Regions from separate parts of the Bradyrhizobium brasilense genome, predicted to be linked through region 1. Evidence: riboswitches for the same ligand, from Rfam matches in the RefSeq annotation. Region 1 holds a riboswitch; the other holds the start of a gene.

Region 1 (11,899 bases):
GTGCCGCGGAACGTCGTCGTGATCAGCGTCTCTCCGACAATGGCGGGGCGCGATGCCACGGCGTGCAGACTATAGTCACACATCGGATGGCTCCTCATTTCGAGGTAGCGACCCGTGCCTCTCCTTGAGGCATTAGGGCCTCTACCAGAGTGGACGATAGCGAACGAGCGTCTGCTCGTTTCTGGGCGATTGTACGACTGGTCCGAGATCGCTCCGATCACAAACACGCGACGCTGCGGAGAGGTATCGGAGCGCATCGGGCAAGCCGTACGCTACACTATCATGCAAGGAACGATCCGACGTGTTGCTCGTTCCCGGCCGCCGCAAGTATTTGCAATTCAGTATTTGCGATAAAGGCCGATCAGCTTGCCCTGGATGCGGACCCGGTTCGGCGGCAGGATGCGCACTTCATAGGCGGTGTTGGCCGGCTCGAGCGCGATCGATGCGCCGCGGCGGCGGAAGCGCTTCAGGGTGGCTTCCTCCTCGTCGATCAGCGCCACCACGATGTCGCCGGTATTGGCGACGTCGTTGCGCTGGATCAGCGCCATGTCGCCGTCGAGGATGCCGGCATCGACCATCGAGTCGCCGCGCACCTCGAGCGCGTAGTGCTCGCCGGCGCCGAGCATGTCGGGCGGCACGCTGATGGTGTGGCTGCGGGTCTGCAGCGCCTCGATCGGCGTACCGGCGGCGATCCGGCCCATCACGGGGACCGCGACCGGACGGTTGCCGTCGTCCTCGGCAATCGGCGGCGTGCTGGCGCGCCGGCCGAGGGTGCCTTCGATGACGCTGGGCGTGAAGCCGCGGCGACCGTTGCCGCCGCCGGCCGAGAGTTCGGGCAGCTTGATGACCTCGATGGCGCGGGCGCGGTTCGGCAGGCGGCGGATGAAGCCGCGCTCCTCCAGCGCAGTGATCAGGCGGTGGATACCGGACTTCGAGCGCAGGTCGAGCGCATCCTTCATCTCGTCGAAGGAGGGCGGTACGCCGGCCTCTTTCAGACGTTCATTGATGAAACGCAGTAGTTCGTACTGTTTGCGCGTGAGCATCTCGAGTATTCCCCCGGTTGATAGCGTCGTTCGATTCCGAGACTCTTCTGGTGGGGCCTGCAGGCCGGGCCTGACCTCAGGAGCATGTGCTCAATGCACCTGCTTCCACGCGGCTTCCCGAATGTAGGCACCAGTACTCGAAACAAATCATGAACGGACACTATATGTTCGATATGTGTTCCGCAACCACTTAATTTCCGGTGAACGTGTCGGGCAACGCACAATCGGCGGGGCGCGAAAACCCTATTCGGGCAGTGTCAGGATCTCGCATTCGCTGCCTTTGACGGCCGCCGCCGCGAACGGCGGGCGCACGAGAAGTGCCCGTGCCGCAGCGAGATTCCCGAGCAGCGACGAGTCCTGCTGCGTCACCGGTGTTGCGATCAGCGTGCCGTCCTCGCGCGCTTCGAGGCGCGCACGCAGATAGTCCTCGCGCTGGTCGTTGGCGGCGAGGTCGCGGCCGAGCAGGGCGCTAGCACGGCGATGATGAATCACTTTCCGGCCGCTCAGCGCCCGAATCAACGGCACCAGGAACAGGAAGGCGCAGACATAGGACGACACCGGATTGCCGGGCAGGCCGATCACCCGCATCGCGCCGAGCCGGCCATGCATCATCGGCTTGCCGGGCCGCATCGCAATCCGCCAGAACGTCATGTCGACGCCCTCGGCTTCCAGCGACCGCTTGACGAGATCGTGGTCGCCGACCGAGGCGCCGCCTGTCGTGATCAGGACATCGGCACCGGCCTCGCGCGCCCGGCGGATGCCCGCCGTGGTCGCCTCCACCGTGTCGGCGGCAACGCCGAGGTCGACGGTCTCGGCGCCCTCGGCGTGCGCCAGCGCCCGCAGCGCGTAGCCGTTGGAATAGACGATCTGGCCGGGGCCGGGCTGCGAGCCCGGCATCACCAGCTCGTCGCCGGTCGCCAGCACCGCGACCTTCGGGCGGCGGCGCACCGCAAGTTCCGGATAGTTCATGGCGGCCGCCAGCGACAGCGCGCGGTCGGACAGGCGGCTGCCGCCGGCGAGCAGCACCTCGCCCGCACGGAAGTCGACCCCGGCCTGGCGGATGTGCCGCCCGACGCTGGCGGCCTCCGAGATCGTGATGTGGTCGCCGTCGACGGCGGTGTCTTCCTGGATGATCACGGCGTCGGCGCCATTGGGGATCACGCCGCCGGTGAAGATCCGCACCGCCTCGCCGGCGCCGACCGTCCGCTCGAACGGCCGGCCGGCGGCGACTTCGCCGATCACCTTGAGCCGGGCCTTTAGATCAGCCGCATCGGCGGCGCGCACCGCATAGCCGTCCATCGCCGACATCGGCTGCGGCGGCTGGGTGCGGAGCGCCGCGAGGTCGTGCGCAAGCGTGCGGTGGTAGGCGGCATCGAGCGCGATCATCTCCTCCGGCAGCGGTTCGGCGCCGGCGAGGACGGCGGACAGGGCATCGGCAACCGGCATCAGGGCCACGCTCAGAGCTCCTCAATTCCTAATGTTCAAATTCCAAGTGCGGTCAAAGCCCTTGCCACGTCATCCGTCGACGTCACGTGGATAGCATGAAGGCCGCGCGCCCGCGCACCTTCGATATTGGCGGCCAGGTCGTCGAAGAACAGGATCCGCGACGCCGGCACGCCGATGGCTTTTACCACATGATCATAGGCCTCGGCGTCGGGTTTGCGGAAGCCGATGCTCGAGGACAGGAAGACGTTGCGGAAATGGCTGAGCAGCTCGGCATGGCTGACCGAGAAATGCGCGACATGGGCCGGATTGGTGTTGGAGAAGGCGTAAAGCGGCATCCGCTTGGCGGCCGCCGCGAGCAGCGGGGCGATGCCCGGCATCTCGCCGGTGAAGATCGCATTCCAGCCTTCGAGGAACTGGGCGTCCGTGATGTCGATGCCGAGCGTTTGGCGCAGGCTTTCGAAGAACGCCGCGTCGTCGATCCGGCCGATCTCGTAATGCTTGAAACTGTCGTCGACGACAAAGCGCGTGGCGAGCTCGGCGGGCGCACAGCCTGCATGCTGCGCCCAGTGCGCCATCACCTTGTCAAAGTTGATGTCGAGCACGACGCGGCCGATATCGAACAGCAACACGTCGACGGAGTTGGGAGTGAATTGCGAGGTCATTGCGTGAAACCGTGTACGAGAATTGCGGGCAGGCGGCAATGTCCTCGATTTCAGTGACGGGTGCGTGGATTGCACGTGGCGTTGCATTCATCGCGATACCGTTCCCGCGCACACCACCGTCGTCCCGGCGAAGGCCGGGACCCATAACCACCGCATTTGATCAGGAACGGGATCGTGGCCCCAGCGTCGCGCAACAATTGAGATTTGGGGTAATGGGTCCCGGCCTTGGCCGGGACGACGGCGGGTGTCGTCGCTTGTGCGTCAAACATCCGCATTCTCGCGACATGATCTGTCCGAGCCTTGCTCTTTTCACCCTATATTTTTGCTGCGGGGTTTGGCTTGCCGCGTCGGGCAACTCAGTGGCACGCGCGCGCGCTTTCAGGGTACCAAGCGACTTGATGCCTGCCGGCGGCTTGGTGCCCGCCGGCGTCGCTCTCACAGCCTGGACAGCGCCAAGCCGAGGTAACCGATCAGCGCACCGGTGCTGAGAATGATGACGACGAGCGCCTGTTCTGAGCGTGCTTGCAAGGTTTTCCGGGTCACGGCGTTGGACGCTCCGTCTTCGAGATCATGCGGTCCAACGAACAGCATCAATTTCCGTTCCGGTCCTTCCCCCGGGAACCTTCACGACCTGCCGAGTGACGCGACGGACGCGGAACAGGAACGCGGCTCGGCTGCCTATGAGGGCGGCGCGATCCCCGGAACGGGGAAAGCGCGGCACATCTCGACGCTGTTCGACCTCAGTCGCTTGACGACCGCTGCATCTCCCTTCGACCGGAGGGATTCCGCAATGAGTTCGGCGATGAGGCGCATTTCGGGCTCGCCCATGCCGCGCGTGGTCGCCGCCGGCGTCCCGAGGCGGATGCCGCTCGGCCTGAGCGGCGGCCGCGGATCGTCGGGAATGATCTGCTTGTTTGCGGTGATCCCGACGGCGTCGAGGATGTTCTCGGCCGCGCCGCCGTCCAGGCCGACGCTGGCCACCGTATCCACAACCATCATGTGATTGTCGGTTCCGCCGGTGATCAACGTCATGCCGCGTTCCATCAACGCTTCGGCCAGGACCTTCGCGTTGCGCATGACCAGTCTTGCATAGGCCTGAAAATCGGACGTCGATGCCTTCTTCAGCGTGACCGCGGTTCCGGCCACAACGTTCATGTGCGGACCTCCCTGCAGTCCCGGAAACACCGACGCGTCGATCTTGCCGGCGAACTCCCGGCGACAGAGAACGATGCCGCCGCGCGGCCCGCGAAGCGTCTTGTGCGATGTCGTCGTCATCACGTCGAAACCCGCATCGAGCGGATTGCGCAAGGCGTTGCCGGCGATCAGGCCGCCGTAATGGCTGACGTCCGCCATGGTCAGCGCACCCACCTCATCGGCGATGCTCTTGAAGGACGCATAATCCAGATCGCGCGGATAAGAGCTGTAGCCGCACAGCACCAGCTTCGGGCGGACGTGCCGGGCCATGGCGCGGAGCTCATCGAAATCGATGGCGCCGCCGTTTGACGGCTGCGTCTTGTAGCGGGCGAAGTTGAAGAGCCGCCCCATGTGCGACACCGGCGCGCCATGGGTGAGATGGCCGCCGTGTGACAGGTCCATCGCCAATATCGTATCGCCGGGCTGCAGCAGGCCGAGATACACGGCCTGGTTCATTGGCGACCCGGACAGAGGCTGAACGTTGGCATGTTCGGCGCGGAACAGCGCGCAAGCGCGCTGTCGGGCAAGGTTCTCTACCTGGTCGGTAAATTCCTGGCCGCCGTAATAGCGGCGTCCCGGATAGCCCTCGGAATACTTGTTGGTGAACACCGATCCCAGCAGCTCGAGCACCTCGGGATAGGTGTAGTTCTCCGACGGAATCAGCTCGACGCCGTCTTGCTGGCGGCGCTCTTCGCCCTCGAGCGCAAGGGCAACTTCCGAATCGTTGAGATGGAGTTCGTTGCGGAATGACGGCATGGTCCGGGCTCCCTAAGACGCTGGATCATCAGCTGAACGGGTTGCCCAGGCGAACGGCGTTGGAACCCTTCGCGCTTCACCGTGGTCAATTCCACGTAAGCTCGCCAGTCGCGCGAGGGGCGAATGAGCCTGCGAAGCTCATCGCGAGCAGAGGCTATCCAATCTCAGGCGGGCTCGCAAGGGTTGGTCGCTGGCGCCGACGCGGGCTCAGCGTTCGCCGAGATCGAGCTGCGTCAGGATGCCTTGCCGCAGCGCGAGGCGGACCAACTCGATATCGGTGCCGACGCCGAGCTTGTCCTTGATCAGGGAATGCAGGTTCGCGACCGTCTTGGGGCTGAGGTGCAGCGCCTCGGCGATCTCCTCGGTGGTGTTTTCCGCGAGCAGCATGCGCAGCACCTCGAATTCCCGCGCGGTCAGGAGGTCGGCCGCCTTGGTCTCGCCGGCAAGGTGGCTGAGCGCGAGCTCGTGGTCGATATCCGGGCTGATCGCGATCTTGCCCGACAGCGCATCCATCACGGCGTGCACCAGCGTCTCCGGCGGGCTGGTCTTGGTGACATAGCCGCTCGCGCCGGCGCGGATCGCCTGCACGGCAAAGGCCGCGTTCTGGTGCATGGTGAACACCAGGATTTTTGCGCGCCTGTCCCACTGCCGGAGGCGGCGGATGGCCTCGATGCCGCCGATGCCGGGCATCGACAGGTCCATGATGACGAGATCGGGCCCGGTCTCCTTGTAGAGGCGATAGGCCTCGACACCGTCGGAGGCTTCGGCGACGACGCTGAGGCCCGGCTGCTTCTGCAGCATCGCCCGGTAGCCTTCCCGAACGACGGCGTGGTCGTCGACCAGCATGATGGTGCGCGCCGTATGGCTCATGCCGCACGCTCCACCACCGGTGCGGCCGCTCGGCTAACCGCGACGGGAACGATGACGCGGAGCGAGGAGCCGTTGGGCTGTCCGGTCTCGAAGCTGAGCCGTCCGCCCAGCGCGGCGACCCGTTCGCGCATGCCGAGCAGGCCGAGGCCGGACCTGAGCTGGGAATCGCCTTTGGGATCGGGATCGCCGGGCTGGCCGTCATCGTCGATCGCGAGCACGATCGCGCTGTCGCCGCCGCCGGGCGCCGCCTCGCGCATCTCAAGCCGCAGCATCACGCGCGTGGCGCCGGCATGCTTGGCGGCGTTGGTGAGCGCCTCCTGCACGATGCGGTAGAGATTGGCGCTGACGGAGGCGGCAAGGCGCTCGAACGATCCCGATATAGTGATCTCGAACCGCGGCTGTCCGCGGCTGCGGCCGTTCCAGCCGGCGACCAGGCCCTCGAGGCTGGCCGCAAGTCCGAGTTCGTCGACGTCGGGCGGGCGGAGCCGGAAGAGGGCGCCGCGCAACGTCTCCATCATGTCGGTCGCTGTCCGCGCGATGCCGTCGCATTCGGCGAGCAAAGGCGGGCAATCCGCCGCCGCGGTCTGGCGCGCTGAGGCGGCGAGCGCACGGATGGCGGCCAGCGACTGCCCGAACTCGTCATGCAGCTCGCGCGCGAGGTGGCGGCGCTCCTCGTCCTGCACCAGGATCAGTTTCTGCGTCAGCGCGTTGCGGTCGGACAGCGCGGCGGCGAGGCGCTCGGCGAGCTGGTTGAAGACGTCGCCGATCGCGGACAGTTCGGCGAGATCGAACGGCGGCAGGCGCGCGGCGAGGTCGCCCGCAGCGATCCGCTCGAGCCCGTCGCGGATCTGCCGCGTCGGACGCAGTGCGCGCGCAAGCGCCGCATAGACCAAAGCGCAGAGCAGCGGCAGCGCGATCATGAACACCGCCATCAGCCGGCCGGCATCGTGCCAGGCCTCGGCGGTCGGCACCGCCGGATCGATCCAGGCCACGGCCTCGCCGATGGCGTTGCCGCGCGAAACCACTTGCCGCACCGCCTCGCGGCCGGGATCGAACAGGCGGCGATAGAGCGCCGCAAAGGCCAGCGGCGGCGCGGCCGTGTCAGTCTGCGCACCGCCGCAGAAGCGTTGGCTGATCTCGCCGCTATTGCTGCGAAAGGCGAGGCACAGTCCCGGCGTCATGACCGTAGCGGCAACGCTGTCGAGATCGGGAAAGTCGGAACGCGCATTGTTCAGCCACTGGATCTTGCTCTGCTGCAGCTCCAGCGTCTTGGCGGCGACATCGGCAACGGCCGCGATCCGCCCGCGCACCGAGCGGTCGGCCTCGATCAGGAAATAGCCGGAGATGACGGCAAAGCAGAGCGTTGAGACGATAGCCACGCGCAACGTCAGCCGCAGTTTCAGATCGCTTCCGGACCAATTCCACATTGGCGTATCCTCAAGATCGAAGGCGGGCTTCGGCGCGCGATCGCGAGCAGGGCCGTCACGCACATTAAACGGCAGAACGGAGGCGCCGAGAAGCGCTGCCATAGCCGTTCTTCGGGCGCGGACCATCGTCGTGAAATTTTCCCGGCACCGGGCGGGAGGCACTCCGCTGCGGCGCGGCGGCCAGTTGGCCCAGGATGCGACCGACCCGCCCGCCTAGCACCCGAAAGGCCCAGACCATGCGTCAATCCCGTCTTGTCTTGCACGCCCTCGCGTTGATCGGCCTTCTGGCCGGACCTTGTCCGCTGCGCGCCGAAGCCGGCACGCCGGTGGCATCCCCGCTCGGCGTCAGCATCGACGATTTCAGCTATGTCGACACCTCGGGCGAGGTCATCGATCAGACTGCCGCGCACCAGAAGCGGCTCGACGCGTTCATGCGAGCGCTGCGCGCCGACGTCGCCGCGGAGCCGCGCTATCGCCTGGTGCCAGCAGCGGCGCCCGCAGGCGAGGCCCGGATCAAGGTGGTCGGTGGCGTGCAGAAGATGAGCACGCTGGTGCAGTGGGCCAAGGTGGCGGTCGTCGATGTCGAAGCGAGCCGCGTGCTGTACGAAAAGCTCTACACGTTTCGCGGCGACAATGACGAGGCATGGGACCATGCGCGGATGTTCGTGTCGCGCGAGGTGCGCGGCGTCCTCGCGGCCGTGCCGCCGCCGGCACAGGCCGCCATGGTCGCGCCGATCGGGCTTGCGGTGTTCGAATTCGAGCTTGAGGACACCTCTGCGGCGCCGACATCCGGCCTTGCCGACGCCGATGCAGCCTACCTCGCCGATGTGACCAAGGGCGTGCGTGACCGGCTTGCGCAGTCGGGCCGCTACCGCCTGGTCGATACCGGCGGCGCGACCGCCGAGCCCGTCAAGGCGCGCGCGCTGCGCGACTGCGACGGTTGCGAGGCGGCGATCGCGCAACAGCTCGGCGCCGATCAATCGCTGATCGGCGTGATCAGGCGGGTCAGCCGGACCGAATACACGATCGGCTTCCAGCTGCGCGATGCCCGCAGCGGCGCGGTCGTCTCACGCGGCGACAGCGGCCTGCGGATGGGCGCCGATTATTCCTGGACCCGTGGCGCGGTCCGCCTGGTCGGCGATCGCCTGCTCGAGGGTGGGGCGCAGCGCTAGGGATGCGTCGCGGCTGCGACTTTGGCAGCCGGACCATAGCAAAGTGCGATAGCTGCTAGACACACCGTCATCTGGCTCCGGGCTCATGCGTGCGCTATCACCGCCGCCTGATCACCGCACAGGAGTCGCCGATGCGTTTGCCCGCCATCTTCTTCGCCCTCACGCTCGCCGCAAGCCCCGCGGCGGCCGAGGAGCTGTCGGGCACGCTGCAGAAGATCAAGGAGACGAAGAAGGTCACGCTCGGCTTTCAGGAGGCTTCCGTTCCCTTCAGCTATCTCGACGACAATCAGCGGCCGATCGGCTTTGCGCTCGACATCTGCCTGAAGATCGTCGATGCCGTGAAGAAGGAGCTCGGCGTATCTGACATCGCGGTCGACTACCTCCCGGTGACTTCGTCGAACCGCATTCCGCTGATGGTCAACGGCACGATCGATCTGCATTGCTCGGCGACCACCAACAGCGCGGACCGCCAGAAGCAGGTGACCTTCACCAACACGCACTTCCTCAGCGCGACACGGTTTGCCGCCAAGAAATCTGCAGGGATCAACACGATCGACGATCTCAAGGGCAAGTCCGTCACCGCCGTTGCGGGCTCGGTGAACCTCACGCAGCTCATCAAGGTCAACACCGAACGCAAGCTCGGCATCAACGTTCTCCCGGCCAAGGACCAGGCCGAGGCGTTCCTGATGCTGGAGACCGATCGCGCCCAGGCCTACGCGCTCGACGACGTCCAGCTCGCCGTCGCCATCGCGCGGTCGAAGCAGCCCTCGCTCTACATGATCAGCGAGGAGGCGTTCTCGAAGGCCGAGCCGTTCGGCATCATGCTGCGCAGGGAGGACACCCCGTTCAAGGCGCTCGCCGACCGCGCCACGGCGGAGCTCTACAAGAGCCCCGAGATCGAGGTCATGTACAGGAAATGGTTGGAAGCGCCGACCCCGCCGAAGGGTATCAATTACAACGTGCCGATGTCGCCGGCGCTGCGCCACGCGTTCGCCCATCCGAGCTCGAGCTTTGATCCCGATGTGTACGAGGTCGGCAAGTAGCGTCATTTGCGGGCGCGCCCGCGCAAATCGATCGTGGCTCTCGGAGATCGTTCACTCACCCCGCAACCAACAGCAGTCCGCGTGCACCTCCAATGATTTGCGGCCCCAGCGTGACGGCTGGGGCCGCAGGAGGTGGTGTGTGCCTCTGGGGCAATGAATCAGAGGACAGCCACTGAACCGCACATCGATGACAATGTTCCAACCGGCTGCGGCCGGCCGTGCCATGCTGCCATGCAGACTGAGAAGCTTGCAGACCGCGCCAGGACCGTACCATCATGACGTCGGCCGGCCCGAATCGAAAGCGGGCCTGGTGGACGTCTCCAGCGTCGGCCTTCGGCCCCAAAGGGTGCCGGGGTCACATTTCTGCTTGCAGCTGATTTTTTTCGCTATGCCGATTGTTCTGCGGAGCCGACATTGAACCACGACGCATTGGCCAAGCTCACCGTCACCATCATTGTCCTGGTCGCGTTGCTGGTATGGCGGGTTGCTGACCAGAAGAAATCGATTGAATGCGGCGCAAATTGCCCAACCGATCTCTCCGCGAGCCGGAAGGCCGCTCAATAATATCTGAGCGACTCGATCCCGGTTCACGGCCACCTGGTCAGCATGGCGCGCAGCCTAGCGCTTTGCGGGTGGGCCGCTCTTGTTGCCTGGTTGTCCCTTGATGTTCGACGGATCCTGTTCCTGGACATGCAGGTTCTGCGAGTTCGAACCGACCGTGCCCTGCTTGGCGGGCGGCCCGCTCTTGTTGCCCGGCGCGCCGGCGATCCCGGTTCCGGAACTTTGAGCGCTCGGAGACGTCGTGGCATTTGGGGAACCGGCGGCCGTGTCGGGGCGTCCCGGAGGCGTTGCGGCCGCGCCGGGCCTGTCCTGATCGCCGACATAGCCGGATTCACCGGAGTTGCGGGTCTTGGCACCCTTGTCGGCCTCGTTTTGCAGGTTCTGGGCAACCGCGTGTTGCGCCAGTATCGGGCCGGTTGCCATGGCACCGGCGATGAGCAGTGCGATTGTGCGGGTCCTCATGAGTGTCCCTCCTCTGGGTTGCCGGGGACAACACGCATCGCGATCATCATTTCCTGTGCGCGCGAAAAATCGCCGCGAGGGAACAGGCATGGCGAAGGTGCCGCGGCTCGCTACAGCGCTGCCATGCCGCGATCCGTTTGAGCGGCCGCCCGCGTGCCTCTATCGGCCATTGCGCGGTGCGTATATCGTCCGCGCCAAACACAAGATCGGTCCCGCACGCTGGGTAACGACGCATAATGAGGAAGCGATGTCCGACATGCTGCTGTTTTCGCCAATGACCATCCGCGGCGTCACGCTGAAGAACCGCATCGTGGTGCCGCCGATGCACCAATATTCCGCCGAGAAGGGCTTTCCGACCGACTGGCATCTGATGAATGCCGGCAAGTTCGCCGCCGGCGGCGCCGGTCTCGTGATCGTCGAATCGACCAAGGTCGAGCGGCGCGGCTGCGGCACGATCGGCGATCTCGGCATCTGGGACGACAAGTTCATCGCGCCGCTCAGCCGCCTCGTCGGCTTCATCAAGCAGCAGAACGCGGTCGCCGGCATCCAGCTCGGCCATTCCGGCCGCAAGGCGCGTGCGAGCCGGCCCTGGGAGGGGGATCGTCCGCTCGAACGCACCGCCGAGATCGAGGACTGGGATGCCTGGACGCCGGTGGCGCCGAGCGCGATCGCCCATAGCGAGCGCTGGCCGGTGCCGCGCGCGCTGGACACGCATGAGGTGAAGGATCTCGTCGCGGCCTGGGGGCAGGCGGCACGACGCGCGCATCAGGCAGGGTTCGAGGTGCTGGAACTGCACGGCGCCCATGGCTATCTCGTGCACGAATTCCTCTCCGGCCGCTCCAACCAGCGCAGCGACGAATATGGCGGCTCGGAAGCCAACCGGATGCGCTTCCTGATCGAGGTCACCGAGACGGTGCGGGCGCACTGGCCGGATCACAAGCCGCTGTTCGTGCGGCTGTCGGTCGAGGACAATGCCGGCTGGGGCCCGGAGCAGAGCGCGCGGCTCGCCAGGATCCTGAAAGCGAAGGGCGTCGATGTGATCGACTGCTCGTCGGGCGGAATCAGCGAAATGGCGCCGATCCTGGGCAAGGAGATCAAATACAACTATCAGGTGCCGCTCGCGGAATATGTCCGCGCCCATGCCGATATCATGACCATGGCGGTCGGCCTGATCATCCACGGGGACCAGGCCGAACAAATCCTGCGTGATAAACAAGCAGATTTGATCGCGGTCGGCCGGGAAATCCTCAATAACCCGAACTG
Region 2 (11,899 bases), 400 kb from region 1:
CGCAGGCGCGCGATCCCGACGGCCGCTACGCCAATTCGCCGCTGAAGGAATGGTTCGACGGCCTGCGCAGCGGCAAAGGGCCGTGCTGTTCGGATGCCGACGGCACAGCGGTCAGCGATGTCGACTGGGAATCCAAGGACGGGCACTATCGTGTGCGCCTCGACGGGGCGTGGATCGATGTCCCCGACGAGGCCGTGGTCACCGAGCCCAACCGGGTCGGTCGCGCTATGGTCTGGCCGATTCCGAGCTACATGGGCGTGACGATCCGCTGCTTCATGCCCGGCAGCATGACTTAGCGCCGCACGCGTTGCTCAGACGTATTTCTGGTCGCGCTCGAGCAGTTCGATCGAGATGCCCTGCGGGCCGCGGATGAAGCAGATCCGCACGCCCGGACGGATCGTGGTCGGCTCCTTGGTGAATTCGACGCCCTTGGCCTTGATCTCGGCAGCGACCGCGTCGATGTCCTTCACCGTGAGCCCGAAATGATCGAGCCCCTGATAGGGCGTCACCGGCGCGGCGTTGACGCCGTCGCCCTGGGTCACCTCCGCAATGAACACCTTCGCGCCACCGAGCTGGACGTCGATGCGGCCGGGGCCGCGGATGATCTCGCCGTCGAGAATGTCGCGCAGCCAGGTCGCGGTGGCCTCGGGATCGGGACTGCGCAGGTGGACGTGGTCCCAGGTGACGACAGGCATTGCGATCTCCTTGTTGTTGTCGTGCCGCTGTTCGGTGCGCGGTACTCGCTCTCGGGCGGCGCAAATCTAGCGAGCGGTTCGCTGGGATACCATCCCTCGTTATGCCTGCCCAAGATTGTCGTCCCGGAATGAAACCATTGCGGCCGTCAGCGATTGTCTTCGCGTGGCCGCTCGACCTGCGGCCGTCCCGGAAGCCGCGCGGTGCGGCTTCCTCTCTGTGTGGGGGGCGGCCCGATCAGGCTGCCAGGGTGAGGGCACGACGATGCGGATCGGCTTGGCGTCGTTTCGGAGGTTGGCCGCCGGACGTCTCGGTGAAGGGGGCTTCTACGCCAGCCTGCTGCTGCCGCTGATTGCACTCGCCGGGATCGCCGCATGGTTCATGCTCCCCGAGCCGAGCGACGCCGGGGACCAGGATGTCTGGCCGGTGTCCTCCATGATCCGCACCGCGCAGAATGCCCCGACCGGCGAGCAACCAGCCCAAATCACAAATCAGACCGCGAGGGATGCGCTTGCCGCACCGACGGACGAGCCGACCACCGTCGGTGTGGCCATCGCTCCACAGGGGGCAGAGGAGGCCAAGCCGTCCGGGCCCGGCGCTGAAAGGTCGCCGCTGGATAAGCTGCGGATCGCCTCGCAATCGTGGCGGCGCGGCGGGCTGGGTTCGAAGGCGCTGGTCACCCTGACGCTGCGCAATGCCAATGATTTCGCCGTCAAGGATATCGAGATCGCCTGCGCCTTCATCCGCCGGGACGGTCGGCCGCTGACCGAGCGCAAGCGGCTGATCTCCGACACCATCGCCATGAAGAGCCGCAAGACCTACTCGCAAATGTTGGTCGGGTTCGTCAACGTGAACGCAAACAAGGCGAAATGCTCGGTCGTGACGGCGAGCCGCCTCTAATTCCCGGCATCTCGAAAAAGTGACCGCGAATTGACTTGTCGGGTGAACCGTAACGGCCGGACAGGAACTAACTAATAAACCAGCCGTTAGCGAACGACCCGGGAGCGCGGACAGCGTCCGGGTGATCATGCGCAGACGATGAAATCGCCCGCGCGATGACTGATGTCGTCGCGCCGAGATGAACCGCGCCCTGCTGCGCGGGGGGAGCTACCAAAATGCCTGTGGCGCGTTATTTCCTGTTCGTTGGTGGAGTGCTGCTCGCGCTGCTCTTCGTCGTCAATGCCATCGTGCCGCAGGAGGCCGTGGTCGCCGGCCAGAACCAGGGACTGTCGTCGCCGGGCGTTGACAAGACCATGGTGCGCATCAAGTCGACCCAGAAATTGCCCGAGCGGGTGGTCTACGATACCAATTTGCCGACCATTGTTCCGGCGCAGGTCAACGCGGTCGCCGCGGCCATCCCGTCGGCTACGGGCGATGCGTCGGCGCAAGCCCGCGTCCGCAATACGTTCGCCCAGTTCATTCCGCCAGAGAAGGCTGATGCGCAGAAGGTCGCGGCTGAGGCAAAATCGGCTGAACAACCGGCGCAGGCCCAGTCTCAGGCGCCGAAGAAGCGCAAGGTCGCGCGCTACCACGCCCATCCCCAGCAGCCGATGCGGCTGGCGCAGCCCGGCATGTATCAGCCTTACCGCGTCGCGCAGCAGCAGCGCATGGGCTTCTTTGGTGGCTTCGGCACCTGGTAAGAAAGGGCTGCCGCAGCCGGCAATCGATCCGCCGCCGCAAACACTTGCGGCGGCTTTTTCATGTCCGCGATCAGGCGGGTGGCCGGATCCGAGACGGCGTCCGAGCGGCGCTCGCTACCTTTAGCGCGGCAGGCGCGGAATCTTGTCCGCGAAGCCGTTGTAGCAGGTCAGCCGCTCGTCCTCTTCCTTCACGAAGCGGCAATCGTTGACGCCCTTGGCCGGGGCGGCCTTCGGCTTCGGCTGCGGCTTGAAGATCTCGTCGTAGCAGATCAGCCGTTCCTTGGTGGCGTCGTCGATGTCCTGACAGGCCTGAAGCTTCTGGGCGACCGATTGCGGCTTGCCGGGCGCGGCAGGCTTCTCGCCCTTCTTGGCGGCCGACTTCTTGCCGACCTGGACCAGCGGCTTGTCGCCGACCATCGGCTGCGAGGCCGCCGCCGGCTTGTCGGCGTCGGCGGGGGCCGGCGTGGTGCCTTGGGCAAGCGCGGCAGCCGGGCAGAAGAGCGCCAGCGCGAGGATGATATGTCTCATGTCGAAAATGTCCGAAATGGCGTGATGACCGGAAGGATGGCGCCGGGGATCGGAAAAGCCCGGCAAGCGCCGACACTTAACGCAAGTCTTGCCCGAATCCTACCCCCAGAGGTGACCCGCCCGGCACCGATCCACCGGCAAAAGTGAGGGCAATTCGTCGCCGTTCGACCCGCGGGAGAGCATGAATTGCCTTTACCTGGCGGGGCGGCTATGACGACGCCATCTGCGCGACTGGCGCTTGGATGGACCACCATCGGGGAGCGCAGAGACTGAACGCCGCGCGCCTGGGCACCGCTTCGAAACGGAGGTGCCATGACGGCGAACATTCTCGATGGGCATGCACATGCCCAAATTGTCATCGACAAGATTGCTGGCGAACTCGACCGGCTGCCCCGCGCGCCGGGGCTTGCGGTCGTGCTGGTCGGCTGCGACCCGGCGAGCCAGATCTATGTGCAGAGCAAGGTCAGGATGGCCGAACGGCTCGGCCTGCGCGGCGAGGTCGCACGCCTGCCGGATGATGCCAGCGAGTCCGATCTGCTTGCCGGAGTAGAGGCGCTCAATGCGCGCGACGATATCGACGGCATCCTGGTGCAGCTGCCGTTGCCGGCGCATATCGACGCCTTGCGCGTGATGGCGGCGGTCGATCCCGCCAAGGATGTCGACGGCCTGCACGCCCTCAACGCCGGCCGGCTGTTTCACGGCGATGACGCGCTGGTGCCGTGCACGCCGCTCGGCTGTCTCCGGCTGATCAAGTCGGTCCGATCAGACCTCACCGGCGCCCATGCCGTGGTGATCGGCAGCTCCAACATCGTCGGCAAGCCGATGGCCGCGCTGCTGCTGCAGGAGCACGCGACCGTGACGCAGACCCATATCCACACCCGCGGCATCAGCAGGATCTGCCGCGAGGCCGACGTCCTGGTGAGCGCGGTGGGCAAGGCCGGCCTCGTGCGCGGCGACTGGATCAAGCCCCAGGCCATCGTCATCGACGTCGGCACCACGCGCGTCGAGAAGCCGGACGGCGGCTATGCGGTGCGCGGCGACGTCTCGTTCGACGAGGCGGTGCAGGTCGCCGGCGCCATCACGCCGGTGCCGCGCGGCGTCGGCCCGATGACGATCGCCTGCCTGATGGAGAACACGCTGAAGGCGGCAAAGGCGAGGGCGGCGCGGCTGCAATAGCGCGGGATACCTGCGGCGATATGCGAGCGGTGGGTGTCGCTCGCGTATCACGCGCGAAGTTCATGACGTCCGGGGTAATGGAAAGCCCGCACCATTCGTCTATCGTCGCGCGACAGATGGAGGCGCGCGATGCTGTATGCGGAAGATCTCACCGAGGGCCAGACGTTCAAGCTTGGCAGCTACACGATCGGCGAGGCCGAGATCCTGGAGTTCGCCGGCAAATATGATCCGGTGCCAATCCATGCCGATCCCGTTGCGGCTGCGGCAGGCCCGTTCGGCGGACTGATCGCAAGCGGCTTCAACACCATTGCGATCTATCAGCGGCTCGTCGTGGAGGCGATCTGGACCAAGGTGGCGGGGATCGTCGGGCGGAGCTTCGAGATCCGCCTGCCGAGCCCGGTTCGGCCCGGCGCCACGCTCACCGGCCAATCCCAGATCCAGAAGATCACCATCAGGCCGGAGCGGCGCGACGCTGTCGTGATCTTCAAGACGGAGCTGGTCAACGACGAGCAGCGCCCGGTTCTTGTCCTCGTGCTCGACGCGCTGATCCGCATGCGGCCGGCGGAGCAGGGGCCGGCATAGGCGCGGCCTGAGGGGCATCCCGAAGTCATCCGCCTCGGACGGCCGTCAGCGCCTCTACGTGTTCCCCGCACGCGACCTTGTCGTCGCGCAATGTTGCGGCAATTATGACAAGCCGGCGGCAGAACGGCAGCGCATCAATGACGTCATCATCGACGAGGCGTGCTGCCCGGTATTTACTTCGTCGATGCGCCGAAGGCATTCGACCCAGACGGATGTGCCGCCGTGAAACGCAGCAAGCAGACGAACGGAGAGATCGAAGCCAGGCGGCGCAAGGCCGAGGAATGGCGCCGCATCCAGGCGCAACGCGCCGCTGAACGGCAACGTCTCCGCGACTACAAGATTGCGCTGGCGCGCGACGAGGTTGCCGTGGATACGACGCGGCTCGCGCCATCGAACAGCTATTCGACTCCCGATTTCGTGCTGCGCGGAACCTATCGACCGGAGCCCTTCATCTGCAAGGACTGCGGCGTTGCCGAGGTCTGGACGCCGTTGCAGCAGAAATGGTGGTACGAGACCGCCAAGGGCGATGTATTTACCGCGGCGGTGCGCTGCCGGGCCTGCCGCACCAGGGAGCGCGCGCGCAAATCCGCCGCACGCCGCGTGCATCTGGAAGGACTCGCAAGGAAGAAGCCTCCCGTCTCGTAGCGATGGGCGTGACATCAGAGTCGCACTTCACATCTGATACGCGGGGAACCGCTGCGCAGGCGGTCAATGCGTCGCGCGTGCGGAACGTTTCGTTGCCTGATTGGTTCGAGACCTTGAAGCCCCCGATGTGGGGTGCGGGCGGGGAGGAACCAGCCAAGGAAACTTGTCAAGGAAACCTGTCAAGGAAACCATCGCGGCCGGAACCAACGAGAAGGAGCAGCGGATGAAACTCAATTCCACGCAAGTCAAGCAGACCATGACGCAACTGAATGCCCAGGTGCTTCCGGACGATCACCCGGCCGTGGCGCAACTGAACAGCGTGTTCGGTGAGCACACGTTCTTCGTCGACACCAGCGGGCTCAAGGTGCTTGAACCGGCCCAGACCTCCGACATGCCGGGGCAGACCGGCGAAGTCGTCAGTCTCGCCGAGTGGAGCGATCCGGAGCTGACCTCGCTTCGGCCGCACGAGCCCGAGCCGACCGGCGTGCTCATAGCGCTTGAACCCAGCAAGCACTGAAGCGTTCCAGCGCGGAGTGAATACCGGTTCGCGCAACCAAAACGCCGTCAAGCAAGGGGATTGAGAGCATGATCCGATTCAATCGGATCATGCTCTTTGTGCTGCATCGTGCGACACCGCGATCGGCCGTCCTGATGGCGACAGCCCCGACGTCGCATCAAGAGGTGCCGAAAGTCACATGGCAAATCAGCGCCGCCTGCGTATGCATCGGTTTGAGATGGGTATCCAGGCGGTGAGGGGCAGATGGGGATCGTGCGGCGCTGGAGCCCTGACGAGGACGAGAAGCTCAAAGAACTCGCTAGGGCCGGCAAGAACGCTCTCGAGATCAGCAACGAACTGACCCGCAGCGCTTCGGCCGTGCGCCGGCGCGCCGAGGTCCTGTCGGTCCTGATCATGGCAAAGGCGTTTCGCGCGCGCCCCTCGCATGTCGCCACCCATCTCGAGCGGGTCGCGATCGACGCGATCCGCAACCGCCGTCCGTTTCCCGCGGGCGTCGGCCCGAGCACCATTGCCGGAATGATCGAGAAGGGCTGGATCGTCCCGGAGATGGGGCGCAGATACAACGTGACCGACGCTGGCGTGGAGGCGGTGCGGCGGAAGATTCCGAGCGGGTGAGAGCGGAGCAGGCTGCGGGTTCGAAGCACTGTGCCGAGCGGCTCGCCCGGCGCCGTGCGAACGGGCGGCTATTCGACACCGAACGCAAGATTTTGCGCCCGAGACGGGTGCCTGGTCCGTTCAATGATTGGAGGCGCGACGACCAGCGGTCTCCCGTCCGCCCTCCGATCTGATTGCCCGATGCTCAACGCCCAGTACACCCAAGCCGACCGATACCAGCGTTTCGCCGATCTTGCGCCTTTCGTCCGCGAGGCGATCGATACCATCGGGTCATTGACCTCGGCCCAGCGGTTGGATGTGGACTTCCTCGAACGCGAATTTATCCCTGCAATGGGGCTCAATGACGAACTGCTTCATGAGCAGCCGCCGGAGCTGGCGCCGAACTTCGGCAAGGGCCTCCACCTCTGGCAATATCCGAACCAGCTTGCGCCATATCTCGCCTGGCTTGCGCGCAATGCGTCCGGCGTCTCCTCATACATGGAGATCGGCTGCCGCTGGGGCGGCATGTTCATCCTGGTGACGGAGTGGCTCAGGAACAGCGGCGCCGACCTGAAGACCGTGATTGCACTCGATCCGATCGCGCCGACGCCGTTTATCTCGGCCTATTTCGATCTGCTGCAGCAGCAGGCCGCGATCGAGCCGATCTACATGCAGGATTTTTCGACCTCGCCGCTGGTCGGTGCGCATGTCGACCGGCTGAAGCCGGACTTCGTCTTTATCGACGGCGATCACAGCCTGCGCGGTGCGCTACAGGATCATCTGCTGGTGCGTTCGCACGCCCGCATCATCGTGCATCATGACATCCATTCCCAGGCCTGTCCCGATACCACGCTGCTCTGGAAGGCGCTGAAGCAGTTCGAGGCGCCGAGCTTCGATACGTTCGAATTCACCAGCCAGTATCCGTCGGTGAATGGCTCATTCCTCGGCATCGGCGCCATGAAGCGGCGATCGGCGCAGATGTAGGACCGGGAGCCGGGTGATCGCCGCGATCACGAGCTCGCGGGCCGATCGCGGAGGTTCAGCTTGCTCTTGTCGCCGCCGGCCCAGGCCAGGGTCTTCGGGTCCATCACGCGGAACCAGAGCGGCGGGATTGCCGCCAGCCCGAACATGCCGGTGTAGCCGTTCGGCAACCGCGGGATGTCGTCGAAATCGCGCAGCGACTGGTAGGGGCGCATCGGGTTGGCGTGGTGGTCGGAGTGACGTTGCAGGTGGAACGTCATCAGGTTCGAGACGATGTGGTTGGTATTCCATGAGTGGCGCGGCTCGACCGCCTGGTAGCGGCCGTTCGGCAGCTTCTCGCGCAGCAGCCCGTAGTGCTCGACATAGTTGGCCTGGGTCAGCGCGTACCAGCCGAGGAAATGGTGCGCGACGATAAACGGCGCGACCTTCCAGCCGAACAGCGCAATCAGCACGGCCGCGACGACGAGCGTCAGCGCAAAACCTTGCAGGATCTCGTTGTTGACCGACCAGACCGGCTCGCCGCGCCTGGTCAGCCGTTCGGCCTCGTTGCGCCAGCCGCGCTTGAACGCGCCGGGCAGCTCGCGCGTTGCGAACGCATAGATCGATTCACCGAATCGCGCGCTGGCGGGGTCCTCGGGGGTTGCGACCCAGGTGTGATGACCGCGATTGTGCTCGACGCGGAAATGCGCGTAGCCGACCGCGCAGTTGGCGAGCATGCCGAACAGGATGTTGAGCCTGTCAGCCTTGTGGCCGAGCTCGTGCCCGATCAACAGCGCGCCGCCATTGATGGTGCCGACGCCGAGCAGCAAGGCGACATAGGACCACCAAGGCAGTTCCTGGGTGCCGAAGAAGGCGATCAGCGCGACGTAGTTGATCCAGGGAAACACCACGGTGATGCGCGCGAGCCGCAGGTAATAGGGATCGGCCTCCATCGCGGCGACCACTTCCGCCGGCGGATTGTGGCTGTCTTCACCGAACACGACGTCGAGCAACGGGATCAGGATGAAGATGAAGACGAAGGGGATCAGCGTCACCAGCGGATTGTGCGTCCGCAGGAACAGCCAGTAGGACAACAGCGGGATCAGCGGCGGAATGAACGAGAGCATCCAGAGATAGCGCTTGCCGTCCCGGTAGGTGATCGTTTCGCCAGCAGCATTGGTGCCCGTGAAGATCATCGCATTCCCTCCAGCATCTCTTGCGAGGCGGCGTTCGCCGTTGTTGGGCCAAGCATGCCGCGAGGCGGGCCTGCGTCGCCAGTTCACAACAGGCCAATTTTGTGGCATTTTGCGCCAAGCCTGTTCGGCCGGACGTTCGCGAGGGGGAGGTCGCCGACGCCATGCACGGATCGGAATCCGATGCCCTTCGCACGCCGGTCTCCGCGGCCTATGCGCGGGCCCTGGTGCGGGCGTTTGGCCAGACGCGAAGCGATCGCGACGAACTGCTGAAGGGCACCGGAATTCGGCTCGAGGCGCTCGACCACCCCGGCGCTCACATGCCGGTATCCTCGCTGGTGGTGCTGGCGGCCAACATCACGCGCCGGCATGGCGAGCTGTGGCCGTTGTCGGCCGCGGCGGTGTGGTCGACATCGCTGCAAGGCGCGCTCGACGTCGCGACCAGGACGGCGCCGACCATCGCGGATGCGTTGGCGACCGGCGCGCGCTTCGGGTCGACCCGCGCGCCCTTCGTCCGCAACCGGCTGCGCAAGACTGCGCGCGCGATCCAGATTGAAATCTCGCCCGCCGTCGTGATGGACGAAGCACTGTGGCACGCCGTGGCGCTGGCGGTCAGCCTCAACGTGCACGCCGTGTACGTGCAGCTGCTCGAGGATGCGATCGGTGAGGCGACACTGCAATTTCCTTGGCCGCCGCCTGCGGGCGCGGCGCGGCTGCTCGAGCATTATTCCTGCGCGGTGAAGTTCAACGCTGCCGCTTTCATCTTCGAGGTGCCGAAAGCGCTTGGCGCGCGGCCGTCGCCGTTTGCCGATCCGCAATTGCACGCCAAGGCCATCGAAGCGCTCGAGGCGATCGAGAATCCGCAGCCCGACTCCACGGCGCTGGCGGGGATCGTCGAGCGCCTGATCGCGGCGCGCCTGCCGCAGCGTCTCGGTGAGGAGGAGGCCGCGCGTCTCGTCGGCACCTCGCGGCGAACGCTGGTGCGGCGGCTCGCCGAGACCGGCAGCGCCTTCCGCCCGCTGCTCGACGGCGTGCTTCGCGAGCGCGCGAGGATCATGCTCGCGGCCGGCACCCAATCGCGCGACGAAATGGCGGCCGCGCTCGGCTACACCGATGCGACGAGCTTCAGCCGGGCGTGCCGGCGGTGGTTCGGCGAGAAGGACGGGCGGGGGTAGGGCGCGATTGTTGGCTCGCGCAAGCCCACAGACCCTGGTGGACGGTACGCAGACTTAAACGATGCCGATCCCGTCAATGCGTATGCAGGGCGTCGTAGGCGTGGGCAAAAAACACAGCGGCGCTGAGGAGCAGCAGCGCGACAATGGTCGCTTCCATCATGACACTTCCCCATTATTGTTTGGGAGAAGTGGTACCGGTCAATTGTTTCCGCCCGGTTTCGTCCGCCGATGAAAATGGTTTCGTGGCAGGTCGCTGCAACAATCGGCTGCCGGATCGAGCTCGCGCGCTGCTCGGATCGCTCGGCATCGATACTGTGACGCCGACCTAAAAGCTACGCCGCCGGGCCCGAAATGGTTTGTCCCGGCGGCGCCCTGTCATTCCCAGCGCTAGGGCCCTGAAATTCCCAGTGTCATTTCCTTAGCAGATCCGCGGAGAGACGGCTGTTGCCGAACTCACACAAGCTTCTAAGAGAGGAGCCGACGCCAGGGCCTACACGTCAGCTCCTCCGAAACGTGACCGTGCTGCGTCCCCAACGGCCCCGTCCCTCAGAGAAGCCTGCGCCGATCTAGTTGCCGATTTGCTAACCTTCCCTCTCGTCGGCAGGGCGGCCGATACCATCATTCCAATTCTGATATCGTTTTTCGGCGAGCCTGGCCGGGAGGTAATCCCTATTGGTGTTATTGGCGGCAGGAACGAGCGGTGGTTTTGGAAGTAGTGTCTTCCGGCTCCCGGCTCTCATACCCCCAACCCGGCTGGGAGCCACAAGGGCGGCCTCGGCGCGCGGCGTCGGGGTCGTTCTCATCTTGCAGCATCGCTTCAGAACAGACGCTAAACCGCCGTGTTACGCCCGTGTTGCGCGGAGTGATTTGTAGCGGCTGGTAGCGCGTTGATTTTACTTGCAGCGAGTTGAGCTGGCTCGCAACGCGAAAACGCTCACTCAGAACGAAATGAGCGCGGCTTAAATTATTGATCTATCGGTAAAATCGCTGGCGCGCTCGGAGAGATTCGAACTCCCGACCCTCGGAATCGAAATCCGATGCTCTATCCAGCTGAGCTACGAGCGCGTTGCGGGTCGATTATCAGACTTGGGCGGGGAGGGCCAGCAGGCAGGCACGGAGCGCGGCACCCAGCGGTGCCGGCACGTCCCGCCGTCTCCCTTACAGCCGTCAGAAGCAGGGATGCCGGCGGTGGTCCTGGCCGATATAGGCGGCCGCGCTCTGGTAGCACTTGTTGCGCGGCGAGCCGTCGTAATAGGCGAAGCTGCCGGCAGTCGGGCCGGGGCCGTAATTGTGCAGATAGCTGATGTGGTAGGGCAGGCCCCAATGGGCGTGGTGGTGATGCCGGTGGTGGCGCGGATGGGCCGTGAGGTCGGCCGCAGCCGCCGGGGTCAGGGCCATCACGGCCAGAGCGAGGGCGGCGAAAAGCTTGGTCTTGGTCATGGGCGGCCTCCGGTCATTTACGGGAATCGGCATTGTGGGCCGCCCCGCGGTCCATTTAACCCGGAATCGGGGCCAAAAGCTGCGGGAAATCAGCCACAGCGCGCCAAATTTTGCCTTTTTGCGGATGCTTAACGGATTGCCAACACAGTCCGGCCAGAGTCTTGCGGTCAGGTCCGCCCGGGCCCGGCCTTTCCCGCGGTTTCGAACGATCCATGCGCATCACGCCCCTTGTCGCCTTGCTGCTCTCGGTTCTGGCCGCGACGCCCGCGCGGGCGGTGCTGCACATCACGCGCGACCATGGCGGCTATGTCGAGGAGTACAAGGCCAAGTACAAGCAGATCCGCGAGCGCCGCGAGCGCGTCGTGATCGACGGCATCTGCAACTCGGCCTGCACGCTGGTGTTCGGCATCGTGCCGCTGAACAAGATCTGCGTCACGCCGCGGGCCAGCATCGGCTTCCACCAGGCCTATTACGACAAGGCCTTCACCTTCGGCATCAAGGTCACCAGCCTCGAGGGCACCTCCGACCTGATGTCCTACTACCCCGATACGGTGAAGGACTGGATCCGCCGCAATGGCGGGCTCACTACCGAGATGAAGAAGATCAAGAACGGAATCGATCTCTGGAAGATCGTCGATCCCTGTCCGGAAGAGTGGTAGGCGCGGACGCGCGCCTTGTTCCGAGTTTTGGGCCTTCAAGTCCTAGGCTTCAAGTCTTGGGGTTTCAGGTCTTGGGCCTGACGTCGCCATCCGACAC

The links. Region 1 has a riboswitch for ZMP and ZTP ahead of QA635_RS21280 (serine hydroxymethyltransferase). Riboswitches for the same ligand answer to the same signal wherever they lie in the genome.
Region 2: another riboswitch for ZMP and ZTP. It lies ahead of QA635_RS19240 (bifunctional 5,10-methylenetetrahydrofolate dehydrogenase/5,10-methenyltetrahydrofolate cyclohydrolase); the one in region 1 lies ahead of QA635_RS21280 (serine hydroxymethyltransferase).

Annotation. Positions count from the first base shown of each region.
Region 1 covers NZ_CP121669.1:4,525,887-4,537,785, forward strand. The annotation lists gene QA635_RS21255 (hypothetical protein) at 1-83, opposite strand, end outside; gene lexA (transcriptional repressor LexA) at 339-1,043, opposite strand; gene QA635_RS21265 (molybdopterin molybdotransferase MoeA) at 1,287-2,498, opposite strand; gene QA635_RS21270 (HAD family hydrolase) at 2,525-3,151, opposite strand; gene QA635_RS21275 (hypothetical protein) at 3,587-3,742, opposite strand; gene QA635_RS21280 (serine hydroxymethyltransferase) at 3,830-5,101, opposite strand; ZMP/ZTP riboswitch at 5,138-5,223, opposite strand; gene QA635_RS21285 (response regulator transcription factor) at 5,309-5,971, opposite strand; gene QA635_RS21290 (sensor histidine kinase) at 5,968-7,398, opposite strand; gene QA635_RS21295 (DUF3280 domain-containing protein) at 7,635-8,570, shown strand; gene QA635_RS21300 (amino acid ABC transporter substrate-binding protein) at 8,702-9,613, shown strand; gene QA635_RS21305 (hypothetical protein) at 10,028-10,177, shown strand; partial or broken gene QA635_RS21310 (hypothetical protein) at 10,232-10,417, opposite strand; gene QA635_RS21315 (NADH:flavin oxidoreductase/NADH oxidase) at 10,725-11,899, shown strand, end outside.
Region 2 covers NZ_CP121669.1:4,121,075-4,132,973, forward strand. The annotation lists gene QA635_RS19215 (hypothetical protein) at 1-296, shown strand, start outside; gene QA635_RS19220 (VOC family protein) at 312-695, opposite strand; gene QA635_RS19225 (hypothetical protein) at 958-1,593, shown strand; gene QA635_RS19230 (hypothetical protein) at 1,809-2,333, shown strand; gene QA635_RS19235 (hypothetical protein) at 2,454-2,861, opposite strand; ZMP/ZTP riboswitch at 3,079-3,158, shown strand; gene QA635_RS19240 (bifunctional 5,10-methylenetetrahydrofolate dehydrogenase/5,10-methenyltetrahydrofolate cyclohydrolase) at 3,174-4,037, shown strand; gene QA635_RS19245 (MaoC/PaaZ C-terminal domain-containing protein) at 4,167-4,619, shown strand; gene QA635_RS19250 (zinc-ribbon domain containing protein) at 4,842-5,264, shown strand; gene QA635_RS19255 (hypothetical protein) at 5,488-5,781, shown strand; gene QA635_RS19260 (hypothetical protein) at 6,025-6,396, shown strand; gene QA635_RS19265 (class I SAM-dependent methyltransferase) at 6,577-7,359, shown strand; gene QA635_RS19270 (alkane 1-monooxygenase) at 7,386-8,531, opposite strand; gene QA635_RS19275 (helix-turn-helix domain-containing protein) at 8,693-9,703, shown strand; gene QA635_RS19280 (hypothetical protein) at 9,847-10,032, shown strand; tRNA gene QA635_RS19285 (tRNA-Arg) at 10,692-10,768, opposite strand; gene QA635_RS19290 (hypothetical protein) at 10,871-11,143, opposite strand; gene QA635_RS19295 (hypothetical protein) at 11,356-11,802, shown strand; gene QA635_RS19300 (cation:proton antiporter domain-containing protein) at 11,867-11,899, opposite strand, start outside.